DNA from 2 places in the Bacillus sp. BSL6 genome. Region 2 is predicted to be linked to the other one. Evidence: a T-box and tRNA genes for the amino acid it is inferred to sense, from the RefSeq annotation. Region 2 holds a T-box; the other holds one or more tRNA genes.
The links. The T-box of region 2 lies ahead of ileS (isoleucine--tRNA ligase). A T-box ahead of a tRNA ligase gene usually reads a tRNA of that ligase, here a tRNA-Ile.

Region 1: it has a tRNA-Ile gene. The T-box ahead of ileS (isoleucine--tRNA ligase) is inferred to sense a tRNA for this amino acid. The anticodon was not compared.

The regions. Positions count from the first base shown of each region.
Region 1 covers NZ_JAVGCW010000001.1:559,651-570,025, forward strand. The annotation lists gene RCJ96_RS03080 (deoxyribonuclease IV) at 1-342, shown strand, start outside; gene RCJ96_RS03085 (DUF2624 domain-containing protein) at 369-623, opposite strand; gene RCJ96_RS03090 (YitT family protein) at 774-1,652, shown strand; gene RCJ96_RS03095 (metal ABC transporter ATP-binding protein) at 1,833-2,603, shown strand; gene RCJ96_RS03100 (metal ABC transporter permease) at 2,603-3,436, shown strand; gene RCJ96_RS03105 (Fur family transcriptional regulator) at 3,450-3,863, shown strand; gene ispG (flavodoxin-dependent (E)-4-hydroxy-3-methylbut-2-enyl-diphosphate synthase) at 3,944-5,047, opposite strand; gene RCJ96_RS03115 (hypothetical protein) at 5,212-5,577, opposite strand; gene RCJ96_RS03120 (DUF1189 domain-containing protein) at 5,631-6,395, opposite strand; tRNA gene RCJ96_RS03125 (tRNA-Ile) at 6,638-6,711, shown strand; gene sodA (superoxide dismutase [Mn]) at 6,933-7,544, shown strand; gene RCJ96_RS03135 (MFS transporter) at 7,661-8,938, shown strand; gene RCJ96_RS03140 (peptidoglycan D,D-transpeptidase FtsI family protein) at 9,048-10,375, shown strand, end outside.
Region 2 covers NZ_JAVGCW010000003.1:339,428-349,802, forward strand. The annotation lists gene argS (arginine--tRNA ligase) at 1-1,093, shown strand, start outside; gene RCJ96_RS12765 (class I SAM-dependent methyltransferase) at 1,269-2,147, shown strand; gene RCJ96_RS12770 (tetratricopeptide repeat protein) at 2,506-6,708, shown strand; T-box leader at 6,807-7,046, shown strand; gene ileS (isoleucine--tRNA ligase) at 7,100-10,201, shown strand.

The DNA of each region.
Region 1 (10,375 bases), on a different contig from region 2:
GATGCAGGATATGACATTGTAAATGACTTTGACGGTGTATTAAACGAATTTGATAAGATTGTTGGTATTGATCGTTTACAAGTACTTCATATTAATGATAGTAAAAATGTACGCGGCGCAGGAAAGGACCGTCATGAAAATATCGGTTTCGGTCATATCGGTTATAAAGCATTGCATCATATTGTGCATCATCCGCAATTAATGCACGTACCAAAAATTCTGGAAACACCATATGTAGGTGAAGATAAAAAGGACAAGAAGCCGCCATATAAATTGGAAATCGAAATGCTGAAAAATGGTACTTTTGATGAAGGACTTCTTGAGAAAATTAAAGCGCAATAAGCAATAAGGAGGGGAATATCCCCTCCTTATTTTAGTAGTTGTTGAAATAAAGTATTTACTTGTTGGGCAGTAGCGGGCGAGGTTACTTGAGCTATTTGTTTTAAGAGCGCTAGTCGTTCGTCATTATCGTAAATGTTAATATTCTTTCCTTTCATAAGTCCAACAATTTGATCAGCTTGTGCAGTCGTAATTGGAACATCATATTCTTTACTATATTTCAATAATTCCTTTGTAGAAATATGATTTAATTTTTTATTTACAAGTTGTTTAATGAGGTTCATCGAGTTATCCTCCTTCACACGTTCTTCTATCGAAATATATGAGTACGTAGCTTGTACATATTCATATAGAGCTTCTTTTTTCATGAGAAAAAGAAGCGTATGTTATAATATAAGGACAAAACTATAGAAAAAGAGTATAAGGGAGGACTTATGGAGCAGAAGCAACATCGAAAAGAAAGTGTTATCCATCTTATGTATCGTTTAGTTATGATTATTTTTGGAGCAGCATGCGCAGCGGTAGCGATTGAATTATTTTTAATGCCAAATAAAATTATTGATGGTGGAATTATTGGTATTTCTCTTATATTAGATTATCTTACTCCTAATATTTGGTGGTTAAGTTTCTCTACTTTGGTCGTTATTCTCAATATCCCATTTATGTATTCGGGTTATAAGCAAATTGGAAAAACGTTCATGTTATCTTCGGCGTTCGGTATTGTAGCTTTAGCGTTTATTGAATCAACGTTACATGCTGTTCCGCCATTTACAACAGAGCCAATTTTAGCGACAGTGTTTGGTGGTCTTATTTTAGGTCTTGGTGTAGGGCTCGTTATTCGTCATGGTGGATCAATGGACGGAACAGAAATTATGGGTATTTTATTAACGAAGAAATTACCTTTCTCCGTAGGCGAATTTGTAATGTTTGTGAACTTATTCATTTTTGCATGGGCAGCATTTGTATTTGGTGTTGAACAAGCGATGTATTCTGTTATGACGTACTACATTGCATTCAAAACAATTGATACAGTCATTCAAGGTTTAGATGAAACGAAAGCTGTTTTAATTGTATCAGATCAATATGAGGAAGTATCAAATGCGATTTTGCATCGTCTTGGTCGTGGAACTACAAAGCTTGTAGCGAAAGGCGGTTACACGGATAAAGAAAAAGAAGTGATCTATGCAGTTGTAACGCGTTTGGAAGTGACAAAGCTGAAATCAATTGTGTATGAAATTGATGCGAATGCATTTGTTACGATTATGAGTACACAAGAGACAAATGGTGGTAAGTTTAAATCGGCTATTCACTAAAAAATTAATTATAATATCTTTTGAAAGCAGAGAATTTTTCTCTGCTTTTTGTTATAATAGTAAGGTTTCTTGAAAAAGTAGATATATTTTAGGCAGATTGGTTTACAACTATAATAAGCTGTACTATAATTCAAATAGATATAAATCGGAATCATTCTGAATTAAAATAGGTGAGATGCTATGAACAATATATTAGAAATAGAAGGATTGTCATTTCGATATGAAGATCGAAATGTGTTAGAAGATATAAATTTGCAAGTTCCGAAGGGAGCTTTTTTAGGTTTAGTTGGGCCAAATGGTTCAGGGAAATCCACTTTGCTAAAATGTTTATTAGGCGTTTTAAAGCCAAAACAGGGAAGCATTCGTTTGTTTGGTGTTGATAGTAAGAAGTTTAAAGAATGGAACAAAGTTGGTTATGTGTCGCAAAAGGCAAATAGCTTTAATTCTGGTTTTCCGGCAACTGTGTTTGAAGTTGTGTCAATGGGACTCGTTTCGAAAAAAGGGCTGTTTCGCTTTTTTACGAAAAACGATAAGAAAAAGGTAGAAAAAGCGATTGCTGATGTAGGAATGAGTGAGTTTCAAGGGCGTAATATTGGAGAACTTTCTGGTGGACAACAACAGCGCGTATTTATTGCTCGTGCGCTCGTTAGTGATCCTGAATTACTTATTTTGGACGAGCCCACTGTTGGAATTGATGTGAAGAATGTAGAAAGTTTTTATGAGATATTAGAGGATTTAAACAAAAGGCTAGGAATCACATTAATTCTCGTTACGCATGATATGGGAGCTGTTACCGAGAAAGTAACACATGTTGCATGCTTAAACAAACATTTACATTTCCATGGAAATGTAGAAAAGTTCCGAGAGTTAGAAGATGCAGAAATGTCCGTCTTATATGGACACCATGTTCATCGTTTAGAACACGAGCATGAGCATCACGGGAGGATATAATGATACAAGATTTTTTACAATATGACTTTTTACGTAATTCTTTATATGCAGGGGTTTTAATAGGACTTGTTGCGCCGCTTATAGGTGTATTTGTTGTCATTCGCCGTATGTCGCTTATTGCGGATGCATTAAGCCACGTGACATTATCGGGTATTGCTGCAAGTTTACTACTAGAAAAAACAATTTTCACAGGGGGATTTTTAAATCCGTTATATATGGGGATGATTTTTTCTATTGGTGGGGCGTTACTTATTGAAAAACTACGTACTGTATATAAACATTATCAAGAATTAGCAATTCCAATTATTCTTTCAGCAGGAATGGGGATTGGCGTTATTTTTATTTCACTTGCAAATGGGTTTAACACAGATTTATTTAGTTATTTATTTGGTAGTGTAAGTGCTGTAACAAGTACGGATTTAATAATTATCGGCATTGTAGCAATTGTTGTTATTGTAACGATTACTTTATTATACAAAGAGTTATTTTTACTATCGTTTGATGAAGAATACGCTGTATCAACCGGTTTGAGTGCAAAGTGGATTCACTTTATTTTCATTATATTGGTTGCGCTTGTCATTGCGGTATCAATGCGTGTAGTGGGGGTTCTTCTCGTATCATCATTAATGACGTTACCAGTTGCAGCAAGTATTCGTATTGCGAATGGATTTAAACAAACAATTTTCTTCTCCATTTTATTTGGTGAAATTGCAGTAATTGGTGGAATGTTTGCTTCGTATCAACTTGATTTAGCACCAGGTGGTACAATTGTTATGATAGCGGTTCTTATTTTAATTGGTGCGATTTTATGGAAAAAGAAAAAAACTGCATAAAGTAGGGATAGATATGAATCTAACAGAAGCTTTACGCCTAATGAAAGATAAAGGATACAAACATACTGGGAAAAGGGAAGAAATGCTCAGGTTATTTGCAGCTCACAATCGTTATTTAACGGCGAAGGACGTTTTAGAGCATATGAAGGATGATTATCCAGGTCTTAGCTTTGACACGATTTATCGTAACTTAACGGTGTTTGCTGAAATCGGTGTTTTAGAACAAACGGAATTAAATGGTGAAAAACATTTTCGTTTTACATGTTCTATTATGGAACATCATCATCATTTTATTTGTTTAGATTGCGGAGGGACGAAAGAGATTACTTCTTGCCCGATGGATTTTATGAATAAAGATTTTAATGGTTATGAAGTAACAGGTCATAAGTTTGAAATATACGGACGTTGTCCAAAATGTGCAAAGTAAAAGCTCGTTAGTTCTATAACTGACGAGCTTTTTTACGTATAAAAGAAGGTTGCTCACAAATGTTGTGGGCAACCTTCTTTTTATTGTTCTTGTGTTTCTTTTTCTTTTTCTCGTTCAGCAGCCATTTCAGCAGCAATTACGTCGATTTCTTTTTTCAGTTCTTCTACCATTATTTCTTCTGGTACTTTACGAACGACTTGCCCTTTGCGGAATAATAGTCCTTCTCCGCGCGCGCCGGCAATACCGATATCAGCTTCACGAGCTTCACCAGGACCATTTACAGCGCAGCCAAGTACTGCAACCTTAATTGGTACTTGTAGTGTAGAAATGTACTCTTCCACTTCGTTAGCGATGCTAATTAAATCAATTTCAATACGACCGCAAGTTGGACAAGAAATAAGTGTTGCTGCATTAGATGCAAGGCCGAATGACTTTAATAGTTCACGCGCAACTTTTACTTCTTCAACTGGGTCAGCACTTAATGAAATACGTAGTGTATTTCCGATGCCTTTACTTAAGATTGCTCCAAGACCAGCGGCACTTTTTACAGTTCCGGCAAATAACGTTCCAGATTCTGTGATACCTAAATGTAGTGGATAATCAAAAGCACGTGCAGCTTTTTCGTATGCTTCAATTGCCAAGTTAACATCAGAGGCTTTCATAGATACGATAATATCATGGAAATCTAAGTCCTCTAAAATTTTAATGTGATGCAGGGCGCTCTCAACCATACCATCTGCAGTTGGGTATCCGTACTTTTCTAAAATGTGACGCTCTAATGAACCTGCGTTTACACCGATACGGATTGGAATACCACGTTCTTTTGCTGCATTTACAACAGCTTCTACTTTATGGCGACGACCAATGTTACCTGGATTGATACGTACTTTATCAATGCCGCCTTCAATTGCTTTTAAAGCAAGGCGATAATCAAAATGAATATCAGCAACAAGTGGAATGTTGATTTGTTTTTTAATATCAGCAATAGCATTTGCTGCGCGTTCGTCTGGAACAGCAACACGCACGACTTGGCAGCCAGCTTCTTCTAAACGTTTAATTTCAGCAACTGTTGCTTCAACATCATGTGTTTTTGTTGTTGTCATACTTTGTATAATTAATTCATTATTACCGCCAATTGTTAAATTACCGACTTTAACTGGACGTGTTTTTGTACGATGAGTCATTTCATTCACGAATAGATCGCTCTCCTTATAAAAGAAGTTTCTTATTTAGTCCCTTATATCAATGATAGTATACGTGATACAGGGCTATAGAAACCGAAGTGCTCGGTTTCACTTTTACTATTGTATCAGCGCCTTTATGTAATTGACAAGGATTAAGTGATTGCTTATTGATATAACGGGAATTTATAAGACTTTCCAAGTTGTATTTTTGTAGCAGGTGTATTTTTATTTAATTGTTTAAAATCATCAATTACTTTTTCGATAGAAGGAATTTTCTTCTTATTAATCGCTTCTGTAATGGAAAGAACCGTATCACCTGTTTTGACTTCAATTGTTTTATAAGTGACATCTGTTTCTTTTTCCGCTTTGTTTTCTTTCTTTTGTTTTGTATTTGTACTTTCTTGTTTTATCGTTTCGGCCGCATTTGTCTTTTTATATGAACTTAACATCGGTAAAGTGCCGATTTTTATATCGTAATAAAATATATAACCAAGAACAAGCACGAATAAGAATATACCTAATCTCTTCATATTCTTCACTCCTTTGCTAGGAATATATGCTTGTCCAAAAAAAAAATGCCTATTTAGGCATTTTTTTCGTTCGGTTTTGGAACTTCTTTAATTGTTAAGTATAGAACAATTAAAACAACTGCGATATAAATGAATGTTGAGCCAGGTACAACAATTTTGAATAAATCCATAATCATAAAGAAGATGGTTGGAATTGTGTAGCTGTAGGCAGTTAACGTCCATACTTGCTTATAAGATAATTTACGTTGACCACTCATAGCAGAACCGATAAACGCAAGTAAAGTAATTCCTAAGAAAGTAATGAACAATTGGAATAGATATACTAACACTCCGATAACAGCTAGTAAAATTGGATAAATACTATCGAATACAGAAATGAAATCTTGCAAATCTTTTTTCTCAAGAGATGTCCCTAATAAATCATTGTAGGAGTATGTTTGCGTCTGGCCATTTCCTATAGAAACTACTTTATCTTTTAAAATAAATAAACCAGTTTTATTTTGATACTTTTCGATATCTGTTGTATTTGGATCAAATACGAAAAGAGCATCTCCCTCTTCTTTTTGAATAGGTTCTTCAATATCAGCTTTTAGTTCACCATTTTCGATTTTAAAATCAGGTAAATCTTTTTCAATTGCTTGATTTACCATAGTAACACTATCTTGGATAAAGCTACCGTAAAAGAATGTTCTTGGAATAGTAGTGATTAGACAAAGTAGCATAATATACAAAATGGTTTTTCCGATTTTTTGAAAACGGAATAGCGCCATATCTTTAGGCGAATATACGCTTTTGACTAATTGGGTAAATATGGACATAGATTCACTTCCTTTATGTATGTATAAAATCATTGTAACGTAGGAATCTAGGGAATCTCAAGATATATTATATTTACATATAGTAGAGATAACTAAATTTCTTTTTATTAATTTTCTTCTTTTAAATGAGAAAAATACAATTGACAGTTTTCTTTTCTATATGGTAAATTTATCTTACATTTCTTAAAGGGTATATCCGATAGGAATTCCTTTATTTGATGTATTATTACATACATAATTTTGGACCCTTAGCTCAGCTGGTTAGAGCAGACGGCTCATAACCGTCCGGTCGTAGGTTCGAGTCCTACAGGGTCCATATCCATTTCACATGTTTATTATGTCAGTAGGAAGCTTCCTTGTAGAAGGGAGCTTTTTTTATGAAATATATGAGCATTTTAATTGAAAAGAAGTGGGAATTTTGCTACTTTAATGATAGCAAGACAATGTGATTTATTTGTTTGCACCCTATGGCAATTAGGGTAGAATGTAGTTGTATGTCACTTAAGTGGCAATACATAAACTGGGAGGAATATAACAATGGCAAAACACGAATTACCAAATTTACCTTATGCGTATGATGCTTTAGAGCCTCACTTTGACAAAGAAACAATGAACATCCATCATACAAAACACCATAACACGTACATCACAAACTTAAACGCTGCTTTAGAAGGTCATGCAGAATTAGCTGACAAAAGCGTAGAAGAATTAGTTGCAAACTTAAACGAAGTACCAGAAGCAATCCGTACAGCAGTACGTAACAATGGTGGCGGACATGCTAACCACACATTCTTCTGGACAATCTTATCTCCAAACGGCGGCGGACAACCAGTAGGCGAACTTGCAACTGCAATTGAAGCGAAATTCGGTAGGTTCGATGCATTCAAAGAAGAATTCGCAAAAGCTGGCGCAACTCGCTTCGGTTCTGGTTGGGCTTGGTTAGTAGTAAATAATGGTGAGTTAGAAGTAACAAGCACGCCAAACCAAGATTCTCCTCTAACTGAAGGTAAAACTCCAGTTATCGGTTTAGATGTTTGGGAACATGCTTACTACTTAAATTATCAAAACCGTCGTCCAGACTACATCGGTGCATTCTGGAACGTTGTAGATTGGAACGCTGCTGAAAAACGTTACCAAGAAGCAAAATAATTGTAATAACGATAGAAAAAGCTAGGAGAATGCTCCTAGCTTTTTTCTATGCTTTCCTTTTACATAATTGAGCTTGTCTTTGGAAGACTAGAACATGAAGTAAAGGAGAGTTGTGTATGAAGTGGAAACATATAATTGGTGACGTTGAAGTGAATCGGGATTTAGTGTTATTACTCCTTATTGGAGGTTTATACACGCTCGCAATTTCTTTATCGAATACGTTTGTTAACATTTATTTATGGAAACAAACACAAAATTATGTGAATCTCGGCTTGTATAATTTGGCCAGCGTTGTATTGCAGCCCCTCACATTTCTTATAGGTGGGAAATTAGCGAAGCGTATTGATCGCTCGATCCTGTTACGAATAGGCGTAGGCACGTTAGCGATTTTTTTTATCGTTGTTTTAGTAGCGGGGAAAAGCGCTTCTCACTATATTTTATTAATGGGGGCTCTTTTAGGAGTCGGATATGGTTTTTACTGGCTCGCGTTTAACTTATTAACATTTGAGATTACAGAACCAGAAACAAGAGATTTCTTTAACGGGTTTCTTGGGCTTCTTACATCCTTCTCTGGCATGATTGGACCGATAGCAGCTGGATACACAATTTCACGTATGGAGAAGTGGAGTGGTTATACGGTCATATTCTTTCTCTCGTTATTGTTATTTGCAATTGCTGTCGTTTTAAGCTTTTTTGTATCTAAGAGAGAATGTGAAGGTCGTTATGAGGTTACACAAGTTTTGAAAGAGCGACGGATTGATAAAAATTGGGGGAGAATTACACGTGCTCATTTTTTCCAAGGATTGAGAGAGGGGACATTCATTTTTGTTATTTCAGTATACGTGTACTTAGCAACCGATAGTGAGCTTGCATTAGGGAAATATAGCTTAGTAAATTCTGCTGTATCATTTGTATGTTACTATTTAGTTGCTCGTATGTTAAAGAAAGAGTGGCGAAAAAAAGCAATTTTACTTGGAGGCATTATTTTATATGCTGTCGTATTTTTAGTTATATTCAATGTTACATACACAAAATTACTTATTTATGCAGCATGCATTGCGATTGCATACCCTATTTTACTCGTTCCATATGGATCGATGACATATGATGTAATTGGTAGAGCGAAAAATGCGAGAGAGTGGCGTGTAGAGTATGTTGTTGTCCGAGAATTATGGTTAAATGCCGGGAGAATTTGTTCAGTTTTAAGTTTTTTATGTGCTGTATTATTCTTTCCGCCTGAAAAGAGTTTACCTGTCTTACTATGTATTTTAGGTGCTGGACATTTTCTTATTTATTTTGCAGTTAAAAATGTCAAATATGATGAAGGAAATGCAGGGAACACAAGTGTCGTAGCGCAAGGAACCACGCAGAATCAAACAGAACCAGAAGGTTAACTTATCGTTTGTTTTATGCTAGAATAGAAAAAGATGTAAGACAGCAGTGAGGACACCTGTATGAAGGTGTCCCTTTCAAATTACATAGCTGTTGGTAGAGGGGGTTTGTATGGGCAAGAAGCAGAAACAACAAAAGAAAAAGACTCACGTTCCTTTTCGGTTAAACGTGCTGTTTTTCTGCGTGTTTTTAATGTTCTCCGCGGTTATTGTAAGGCTTGGTTATGTACAAATTGTTCGCGGTGAGGAATATAAGAATGAAGTGGAGAGGAAAGAAAACTCGACGATAAGTAATCCTGTACCACGTGGGAAAATATTTGACCGTTATGGGCGAGCTGTAGTAGATAATGCAGCTGTACGTACGATTACATTTACAAAAATGAAAGGATCAACTGCAGAGGCTCGCTTAGAAACAGCGAAAAGATTAGCAGATTTGATTGAAGTACCGACAGATAAATTAACAGATCGCGATAAAAAAGATTATTGGCTTGCTATTCATAAAGAAGAAGCGCAAGAAAAAATTACGAAAAAAGATCGTCAAGAGCTTAAAGATAAAAAAATTGACGATAAAGAATTAGATGAGCGTCAACGAAATCGCGTGACGGAAGAAGAAGTGAATCAATTATCCGCAAAAGATTTAGAAGTGCTAGCGATTAAAAGCAAAATGGACGGCGGATATGCGATGACGCCACAAGTCATTAAAAAGGATGCTACAGAACAAGAATATGCGATTATTAGTGAAAATCTAGCAACATTACCAGGGGTAGATACGAATGTCGATTGGGATCGAAAGTATGTTTATGATGATTTATTCCGAAGTGTACTTGGCGGCGTGTCAACGTCTGATGAAGGTTTACCGAGAGAAAGACTAGATTACTATCTTGTTCGTGATTATAATCGAAATGACCGCGTAGGGAAAAGTTATCTTGAGCAGCAATATGAAGATAGTTTGCACGGTAATAAAGCGGAAGTGAGAAATATTACAGATAAAAACGGTAATATTTTAGAAACGATTAATGTATCAAAAGGGCAAAGTGGTAACAATCTGAATTTAACAATTGATATGGAATTACAAAAGCGTGTAGAAGAAATTATCACGAAAAATTTATTGAGATATAAAGGGGGACAACCTCTTTTAGATCGCGCATTCGTTGTAATGATGAATCCAAAAAATGGTGAAGTTTTATCTATGGCAGGGAAACAGTTAGTGGAAGAAAATGGCGAAACGAAAGTGCAAGATTTCGCATTAGGAACGATGACAAGTTCTTATCCGATGGGATCAACTGTAAAAGGTGCGACAGTACTTACAGGATATCAAACAAAAGCGATTCAACCGGGTTCCTACCAACTGGATGAACCAATCGTATTGAAAGGAACGCCGAAAAAATCTTCTTGGAAGACGATGGGATCTATTAATGATCTGACAGCATTAAAAATGTC
Region 2 (10,375 bases):
AGAGGTAAAAGACGACGAAGAATTAGCAGAAGAAGGACGCGCTTGGTTTAAGAAATTAGAAGAAGGTGATGAAGAAGCAGTTGAGCTTTGGAATTGGTTCCGCCACGAATCCTTAAAAGAATTTTCTCGTATTTATGAACTTCTCGGTGTGGAATTTACTAATTTTCAAGGAGAAGCTTTTTATAATAATTTAATGGAAGACTTTATTGGGATTTTAGAGGAACATGATTTACTTGAAGAGTCAGAAGGTGCATTAATCGTTAATTTAGAAGAAGAGGGCATGCCGCCTTGCTTAATTAGAAAATCAGATGGTGCGACGATTTACGCAACGCGTGACTTAACGGCAGCTCTATATCGTCAAAACACATTTGGTTTTGATAAAGCGTTATACGTAGTTGGCCCAGAACAAAGTTTACACTTCAATCAATTCTTCACTGTATTAAAAAAGCTCGGCTACAATTGGGTTGATGGCATGGAACATGTACCGTTTGGTTTCATTTTAAAAGATGGTAAGAAAATGTCCACACGTAAAGGAAGAGTTATTTTACTAGAAGAAGTACTTGAGGAAGCAATCGAACTTGCAAAACAAAATATTGAAGAGAAAAATCCAAACTTAAAACAAAAAGAAGAAGTAGCAAAGCAAGTCGGCGCTGGCGCAGTTATCTTCCACGATTTAAAAAATGAGCGTATGCATAATATTGAATTCTCATTAGAAAATATGCTGAAATTTGAAGGGGAAACAGGTCCATATGTACAATACACACATGCACGTGCTTGCTCTATTTTAAGAAAAGAAAGCGTAGAATTTGAAACGTGTACGTTTGCATTAAAAGATGATCATAGCTGGAGCGTTGTAAAATTACTTAATAAATTCCCACAAGTAATTGAAATAGCCTTCAACAAAAATGAACCATCGGTTATTTCGAAATACGTATTAGATGTAGCACAATCGTTTAATAAATACTACGGGAATGTGCGTATATTAGAAGAGAGTGAAGAGAAAGACAGTAGACTGGCGTTAGTGTATGCTGTGACGGTTGTATTAAAAGAGGGGTTACGTTTACTTGGGGTGGAGGCACCTGAGGAGATGTAACATAAAAAGGTGTATGTATCATTACAGATATGTATGCCTTTTTTATTTTGTATAGGAACGGTGTAAGCAGTATTTTCACATTATCAAAACTATATTTGAAGGATTGTTTAAAGCGTAGGAATGTTTTTGTTAAATGGAGAATTGTAATAGGTGTATATTAAAGGAGGCGTTAAACTTGGAAACGTACGATTGGAACAGTAAACTAGCGTATTTAAAGAATACGAGAGATCTATATTACAACGACGATTATGTAAGCTTTTTAGTAAATACAGTTTGGAAGATTGCTAAGCCAGTACATATTGTTGATTTCGGTTGTGGATATGGTTATTTAGGCTTAGTATTAATGCCATTACTTCCAATAGGTTCAAAGTATACAGGCGTTGATAGTGGAGAAACATTACTTGCTGAAGCGAGAGAGTTGTTTCGTTTACTTCCATATGAGACACAATTTCTTGAAGGAGATGCTACAGAAATTGAATTGAACGATACATATGATATAGCAATCTGTCATGCCTTCTTATTACATATGAGTTCACCAAAAACGATGCTACAAAAAATGATGCATTCAGTTAAAAAGGGTGGAAAAATAATCTGTTTTGAACCACATTGGATATCAAATATGTCTTCATACTTTTTAGATGGGGAGAATCAATCGGAATTTATTAGGTTAGGCACTTTGCAGAAGTTATTTGAAAGTGACACACAGAGAAACGGAAAAGATGGAAATATAGGCATGAAAATACCGATATATTTAAGTGAATTAGGCATGAAAAATATTGAATGTAGAGTAAGCGATAAAGTGAACTTTTTAGATTCTAATATGCCCCATAATGGTAAAGCGAAGTTGTATCATTCATTAAAGGAAGAGGGGATTGCGGGGAATCCAGGTGATAAACAGCAATTTATAGGACGTTTAATAGACAGAGGATTAACATATGATGATGCGCTAGCTCAATATGAAGCTGAACTACGATTTTTTAAAGCATTTCATCTATATTCTTCTTTAGTATATGCTCCGAATATGAAAATTACATTTGGTGACGTAGAATGTTGAAAGATAGCTGTGTGTCGAAGTATGTATTTTTTTGTCGATAAGTCGATATTCACCGTATAATCGCTGATATATCTAGAAAATCGCCGATATATTTTAAGAATCGCTGATATATTTGAATTATCGCCGATATAATTTCATGTACTGATTTCAGCTATATAAAAATAAGACCCACATGTTACGTTATTCCATATAATCAAACAAAATACAGAGGGAAACAATCATTTTTACTATATTTTGTTATAAATTTGAATAATATTAAATAATACTATCCATTATAGGAGATTTTAGTTGAATACATACAATATGATGTGTAAAATCTAAGCAAGTAGCAGTATAAATAAATATTCGAGGTGAATACATGCTAGATTTTAAGCAGTTAGATGCTTGTTTGAAAGAAAAGAGATTTATAGAGGGATTACAGGAAATAAATAATGAAATTTCATATATAAAAGAAAAGAATACTTTATCTTATGTGAAGAATTGGCTTGCTAATATTCCTTCACATAAGGAGTTTGATATATTAATTCGCCTTACTGATGAAGGGCTTATGCACCAATACAGTTCATTCCTCATTCGCTACGCTTATAAAAAATTCCTAAATATGAGAACGCTCTCTTTATATTGTGATGAGTTAATTGATGAGCGGAAAATTCTTGAAGCAGAACAGTTGCTAAAAGACGCTTTAGAAGAGAGCAATAAAGAAGAAATAGATGCCGATTTTTTAGCGAAAACATATTTTACGTTAGTAAGATGTCTTTTAGAAATGAAACGAAATGAAGAAGCGCTAATCTATATGCAAAAAGCAGAGGAGTACAGTGAACGTGCCGTGTTTGATAAATGGGGATACGTCTATATGCATACAGGTGAATGGGAGAAAGCAGAAGAACAATTTATAGCTGGTATGCAGCATAAAGATTGTGAAGAGTTATCTACCTATTTATTATCACAGTTATATGCGAATAAGGGAGAACAAAAACGTGCATTACAGCTAATTAATGATGCGATTGTAAAGTTCCCGCAAGTACCATATTTTCATTTTGAAAAGGTAAAATATTTATTAGATTTAGGAAAGTATGAAGAAATGTTAGCGGTAATAGATAACATAAATAATCAGCTTCCTTATCATGCGTATAAAGCTTATTTTGTACATTTACGTGCAGAAGCGCTTTACAAAATGAATAAACTTGTAGATTTACAACAGTTATTACAAGAAGAAAAAAGTTTAAAAGGGTCTTTATATCATAATTTAGCAAAAAATCCAAATGGAAAAAAGGTTCACTTACCAATCGTTCCAATTGTACAAAAGGATAATTATTGCGTACCAACAAGTTTAGAAATGATGTTGCAAATTTGGGGAGAAAAACGTACACAAGATGAAATAGCAGAGTTTATTTTTGATATGACAGGATCGAAGTTTTCAGATACCGTTTCTTATTTAGAAGAATTAGGTTATGAATATCGTTATTTTAAAGGTAATGAAGAGAATTATAAGAGACTGATTGATGAAGGAATTCCTGTTTTATTAAGTATAGATATTGAGCATGCTTCACATGTACAAGTACTATCTGGATATGATGATACATTGCAGGCCTTTTATGTTCAAGATCCGAACTTTATAGAGCCAGTTATTGTGGAATATAGTAAGTTACAAGAAAAATATCGTTATACAGGTTGTTTAGCGATTACGTTTGTTCCAAAAGAAAAGAAGGAACAACTATCATTTTTAAATGAAGAAGAAAATACTTATTTCAAATCAATTTTTTCTTTAACGGATCATTTAGATGAACAAGATAAAGAGGGGATTCATAAGTTAGTACAGTTTTTAAAAGAGACAAGTGATAATCCGAATACGTGGTTATATACGGTTAAGCATTTAGATGTTGAAGTAGATAAAGAATTTATTTTATATTGTATAGAAAAGTTAATGGAGAAATTTCCTAACTCAGATTTTGTTAAATTACATGGTGCACAGTGCTTTATTCGCCTGGAAGAGTTAGAAAAAGCTGGGCACATGCTTGCGAGTGTTGAGAAGAAAAATAGTCGTGCCTTATATCATTTCATAAACGGAAGGTATGCTTTTGAGCAGGAAAGTTATTTAGAAGCAATTTCAAGTTTTCGTTCCTCGTTACAATTAGACGCGGATCAGCCGATTGCTTGGAGTTTCCTTGCGTTATCATATATGTATATCGATCAATCTGAAAAGGCGTTGCAGTTTTCTCGAGTCGCCTTGGAACGTAGCCCTGAACGATTTACTTTAACGAATCACGGGTTAATATTAATAGATTTAGAAAGATATGAAGAAGCGTATGAAATCTTTAATGATTTGTTAAAAGAATATAAAAATGAAGCACATGTATGGTATGAGCGAGCGAGATGTGCGCATCATTTAGGGAAATTATATTTAGCGATAAAAGGGCTTAAAATAGCAATTTATTTGGATAGTAATGCACCATACATTTATACGAAACTTGCAGAAATATACGAATCTGATTTGAAGGATGAGGAAAGTACGAAAGAAATTTTATTAAAAGGTATTGAGAATTGTGACGATAAGGCACCTCTATACGTAAAACTTGGTGATTACCATTTCCAAAATGATAGTCTGGAAGAAGCAGAAACATTGTATACTCGTGCTTTGGAAGAAAATCATGATGATGTTTATTCTCACTTCGGACTTACGCAAGTTTATATGGCAAGAGAACAATATAAGGAAGCGAAAGAATATATTCTCAGTATTGAAAAACAAATTGAAAAGAGCCAAGATTTTCTTATGAATGCAGGAATGGTTTTATGGGATGCTGAAGTTGAACTAGGTGGAAGTGAAGAAGGGTTTAAAGTAGCATTGTCTAAGTTAGAGAGTGGTATAAAGCAGAGCGAATATAATGTAGCAAGTGCGTTAGATGAATATGTGAATCGAATGAAAGGAACCGTATTTGTACAACGAGGAATAGCATTCTTAAGAACGTTACAAAAAGAAAGAAATGACGTAAGTGAATATGGCTGTTATACAGGTATTTTATATGAATCTATCGGACAGTATGGCCAAGCGATGAAAAGATATAATAAGGCGATAGAACAAAAGGAAACGGCATTACCGTATTACCGAATTGGTGAAACACTTATGGCATTAGGACAATTAACGGAAGCAAAACAAGCGTATGAAAGATGTTTAGAGCTTGATGGGAATTTCATTGGTGTACATTTACAGCTTGCAGAAATATACGAAAAAGAAGAAAATCGTTCTAAAGAACAAAGTCATATGGTTCAGGCGATGAAAGAAGAGCCGTTGCATATTAATATGGAATATTTGGCACAGCTTTCAGTAGAGATGAATCTTCAGGAAGAGTTGCTGACTGAACTAGAACAATTAGCAGACGAAGTACCTGAAATATGGCGATTAGATGCGATTGCATACGTGTATGGAGCGATGGATGAAATAGATAAAGAACAAGCGCAGATTGAAGAGGCACTAAGATTAGATGGCGAGCATACAGAAGTTTTATATCATTATGCAAAAGTATTAGTGAAAAATAGAAATGCAAAAGCAATTGAAATTGCAATGAAGGTTATACAAAAAGATGTAAATAATGAACGTATATTTGATGTATATGTAAAAGCGATAGAACAACATAAGAAATGGTCTAACATACGAGATTTTCTTCACATATTAAAAGTGAAAAAGGCAGAAAGAAGTATGGCATTTATGTATGCAGCATCTGCGGTGACGGAAAGATGGATTGAACGTCAACAAAATGAACAGCCAAAGAAATCCATAATTACAAGAGCTTTTTATCGCATGAAAAACCGTGCGAAAGAAATTTCGATTATTACTACAATCATTGATTTATATGAAATCTCATTAAAGTTGAATCAAAAAAATAGTATGGCAGCGCAGCGATTTGCACTATTTTACGAGAATGTGGCGATGTATAAAGAGGCGATAGATGTATTGCAAACATCATTAGAAAGTAAATGGGATTACGATGTAGCGAAGCAACTTGTAAATCTTTTCGTTGAGTGCGAGGAAGAAGGTATGTTAAGAGATGCTATGGAATTAACGAAGCAAATGGTTCGAGAGTTACCAGATGATTACGATACTCTTTTTCTTCAGGCACAAGTATTCTTTAAAGCAGGAGAAGAAAGAAAAGCAGAAAAGATTACCTTACAATTAACGGAGCAAACACCGTTTGTAAGTAGAGCGTTTCTTGCTTTAGGAGAAATATATCAAAGTCAAGAGAGGTTTGAAGAGGCAATTCACGTATTAGAAAATGCCTCTATCCATCATCCGAATGAAACAGCAATTCTTCTTTCTTTAGCATCTTCATATCATGGTGCTGGCCAAACGATAAAGGCAGAAAAAATAACAAATGAAGTAGTAACAATGGATGCGAGTGATTTGTTAGCAAGATATGATCGTGCTTGTTATTTAGCACAGTTAAACAGGAATAAAGAGGCGAAGGAAGAGCTTGAAATTGTACTTCGTGAGGATGAGTCGGGATTTTTCGCTGAACTTATCGAGGATGATGAAAATTTAGCAGCACTGCGAGAATTTGAAAAGTAATTGTATAAGAAAAGGAAAAAAGGATATAAATAAAAATATATTTCGAATTAGTTGACAATTAGTTGCCAAATGCCATAAAATAGCTTTTAACAAAGTATACAAATCTGAAGACGAGAAAGAGTAAAATAGTGTACTGTTCCCCAGAGAGCCGGTATGTTGCTGAAAGCCGGTGTGCAGACGTTATTTGAAAATCATCTCCGAGGAGCCGAGGCTGAAAATGAGTAAGCCCGGACGGATGTCTACCGTTACAAAGAACACGTATGATCGTACGTTGCTAAGTGCTATTAGTGAAGAGCTAATAGAATTAGGGTGGTAACGCGGTTAAACCCGTCCCTACTTTATAGGGACGGGTTTTTTGTGTGCTTTAAAACATAAAAAGGAGTGATTGTAGATGAAGAAAGTAGATGTAAAAGAGTCAGCTGTAGGGAGAGAAACACGTATTCGTAAACAGTGGAACGAGCAAAGTATTTTCGAGCAATCAATTCAGAATCGAGAAGGCGCACAATCTTTTGTGTTTTATGAAGGACCACCAACGGCGAACGGACTACCGCATGTAGGTCATGCACTTGGACGAACAATTAAAGATGTAGTAGCAAGATATAAAACGATGTCTGGTTATAAAGTGTTAAGAAAAGCGGGATGGGATACACACGGTTTACCTGTAGAATTAGGTGTTGAGAAACAACTTGGTATTTCTGGTAAACATGAAATCGAAGAGTATGGAATTGAGCCTTTTATTCAGAAGTGTAAAGAGAGTGTATTCACATATGAGAAGCAGTGGCGTGAATTCACTGAAAGCATCGGTTATTGGGTCGATATGGATGATCCATACGTTACGTTAGAGAATCCATATATCGAAAGTGTATGGCATATTTTAGGGACGATTCATGAAAAAGGTTTATTGTATAAAGGACATAGAGTTTCACCATACTGCCCAAGCTGTCAAACTTCACTAAGTTCACATGAGGTTGCACAAGGGTATAAAACAGTAAAAGATTTAAGTGCAACCGTTAAGTTTAAAGTGAAAGATAGTGAAAATGAATATTTCCTAGGTTGGACAACAACACCTTGGACACTTCCAGCAAATGTCGCGCTCGCTGTACATCCAAATATGGAATACGTGAAAGCGAAACAAGAAGGTCATGTATACATTGTTGCGAAAGAACGTGTACGAGATGTATTAAAAGAAAACTATGAAGTATTATCTGTTCATAAAGGAGAAGAATTAGTAAGCACATCTTATATGCCGCCATTTCCAATGAACGAAGTTACAAATGGCTACCACGTTATCGCAGCAGATTTTGTAACGGCAGATAGTGGTACAGGACTCGTTCATATCGCTCCAGCATATGGGGAGGACGATTATAGAGTCGTTCAAAGTGCAGGGTTGTCATTCTTGCATGTTGTAGATGAGAAAGGTGAGTATACAGAAGCAGTACCATTTTTGAAAGGGAAATTTGTAAAAGATTGTGACGTGGATATCGTTCGTTATTTAGCGAAGGAAGGCTTACTATACCATAAAGAAAAGTATGAACATAGTTACCCACATTGCTGGCGCTGTGATTCACCACTTCTTTATTATGCAGGAGAGAGTTGGTTAATCCGAACAACTGCAATTAAAGATACATTTTTACAAAATAACGATTCTGTTACTTGGTATCCAGACCATATGAAACATGGACGCTTTGGTAAGTTTTTAGAAAATATGGTGGACTGGAATATTAGCCGAAATAGATATTGGGGAACACCATTAAACGTATGGGAATGTGAAAGTTGCGATCATCAATTCGCACCGAAAAGCATTGGTGATTTAAGAAAGCATAGTACGAAAGAAACACCTGAAGATTTAGAATTGCACAAGCCGTATGTAGATGAAGTGCAAGTTAACTGCGAAAAATGCGGAAGTGCGATGAATCGTACACCAGAAGTAATTGATGTTTGGTTTGATAGTGGTTCCATGCCATTTGCGCAATATCATTATCCATTTGAAAATAAAGAGTTATTTGAAGAACAGTTTCCAGCAGATGTAATTGCAGAAGGTATTGATCAAACACGTGGCTGGTTTTATAGTTTATTAGCAGTATCAGCACTATATACAGGAAAAGTGCCTTATAAACGAGTGTTATCACTAGGGCATGTATTAGACGAAGAAGGACAGAAAATGTCTAAAAGTAAAGGGAATGCACTAGATCCAGTTGATTTAGTAAATCAGTTTGGTGCAGATGCTTTAAGATGGGCTCTACTTGTTGATAGTGCTCCGTGGAATGCGAAACGTTTTTCTGAAAGAACAGTACTGGAAGCGAAATCTAAATTTGTAGATACGTTAGTCAATGTGTATAGCTTCTACGTTTTATATGCAAATTTAGATGAGTATAATCCGAATGAAACATATGACGTAAAGCGGACGAAATTGGATGAATGGGTATTATCAAGATTGCATAGTACAACGAAAAAAGTGAGAACAGCACTTGATGATTATCAATTTACGAATGCGGCTCGTGAAATTGCGGCACTTGTAGATGAAGTAAGTAACTGGTACGTAAGACGATCACGTAATCGTTTCTGGGAATCTGGTATGAATGCTGAAAAAGCAGCTGCGTATGAGACACTTCACGAAGTGCTTGTGACAATTAGTAAATTAATCGCACCGTTTACACCGTTTGTCGCTGAAGATATTCATTTGAATTTAACTGAAAGTAGCGTTCATTTAGAGGATTATCCAATTGTAAATGAATCACTACTTCAGCCGAAATTAGAAACAGAGATGGATGCAGTTTTACAAGTTGTTGAACTTGGAAGAAGTAACCGTAATCAGCATTCTTTAAAAGTAAAACAGCCGTTAGCGGAACTTGTACTACTTGAGCATAATGAAAGTGATATGGACTGGGAATCTTATCGTGATATCGTCATGGATGAGTTAAATGTGAAGGCGTTCCATGTTGAACTCGATGAAACGAAATACACATCATATCAATTAAAGCTGAACTTTAAAACGGCAGGACCGAAGTTTGGTAAGAATGTAAATGCAGTAAATGGCTGGTTAAAACAATTATCACAAGACGAGGTACAAAACTTTGTCTCTACAGAAAGAGCGGTTTACGAAGCAGCATCAGGAGAAGAAGTAGTTGTAACGACTGAAGATGTATTAGTAGAGAAAGTTGCGAAATCTGGATTCTCTAATACAACTAACGGACAATATACAGTTATGTTAGATACGAATGTAACGGAAGAATTGTTACAAGAAGGAGTAGCACGTGAGTTTATTCGCGCCGTTCAAGAATATCGTAAGCAGTTGAATTTACCAGTAAATTTACGAGTGGATGTTATTCTTGATACAGAGGAAGAGCTACAGCAAACGTTAACGAATCATAAAGAGTTGTTGGAAGAAAACTTACTCGTTAAACAATTTACATTTGGTCACTTAACGAATGAAGACGATGAACTTTCTTTAGGTGAGACAAAAGTCCGCATTAAATTAAGTTCAGCTAATTAAAGAAAAGGAAGTTGGAATGATTCCAACTTCCTTTTTGTGTGCTGGAAATGTATCCGGTTATTTTCCGCATAATCCATTCGATAGAACCTCTAGCACATATCTTATCAAAAACAATACTGTAGAAGTATATTTCTACAGTATTGTTTTCACTTTACACATAAATATTGAGAAACT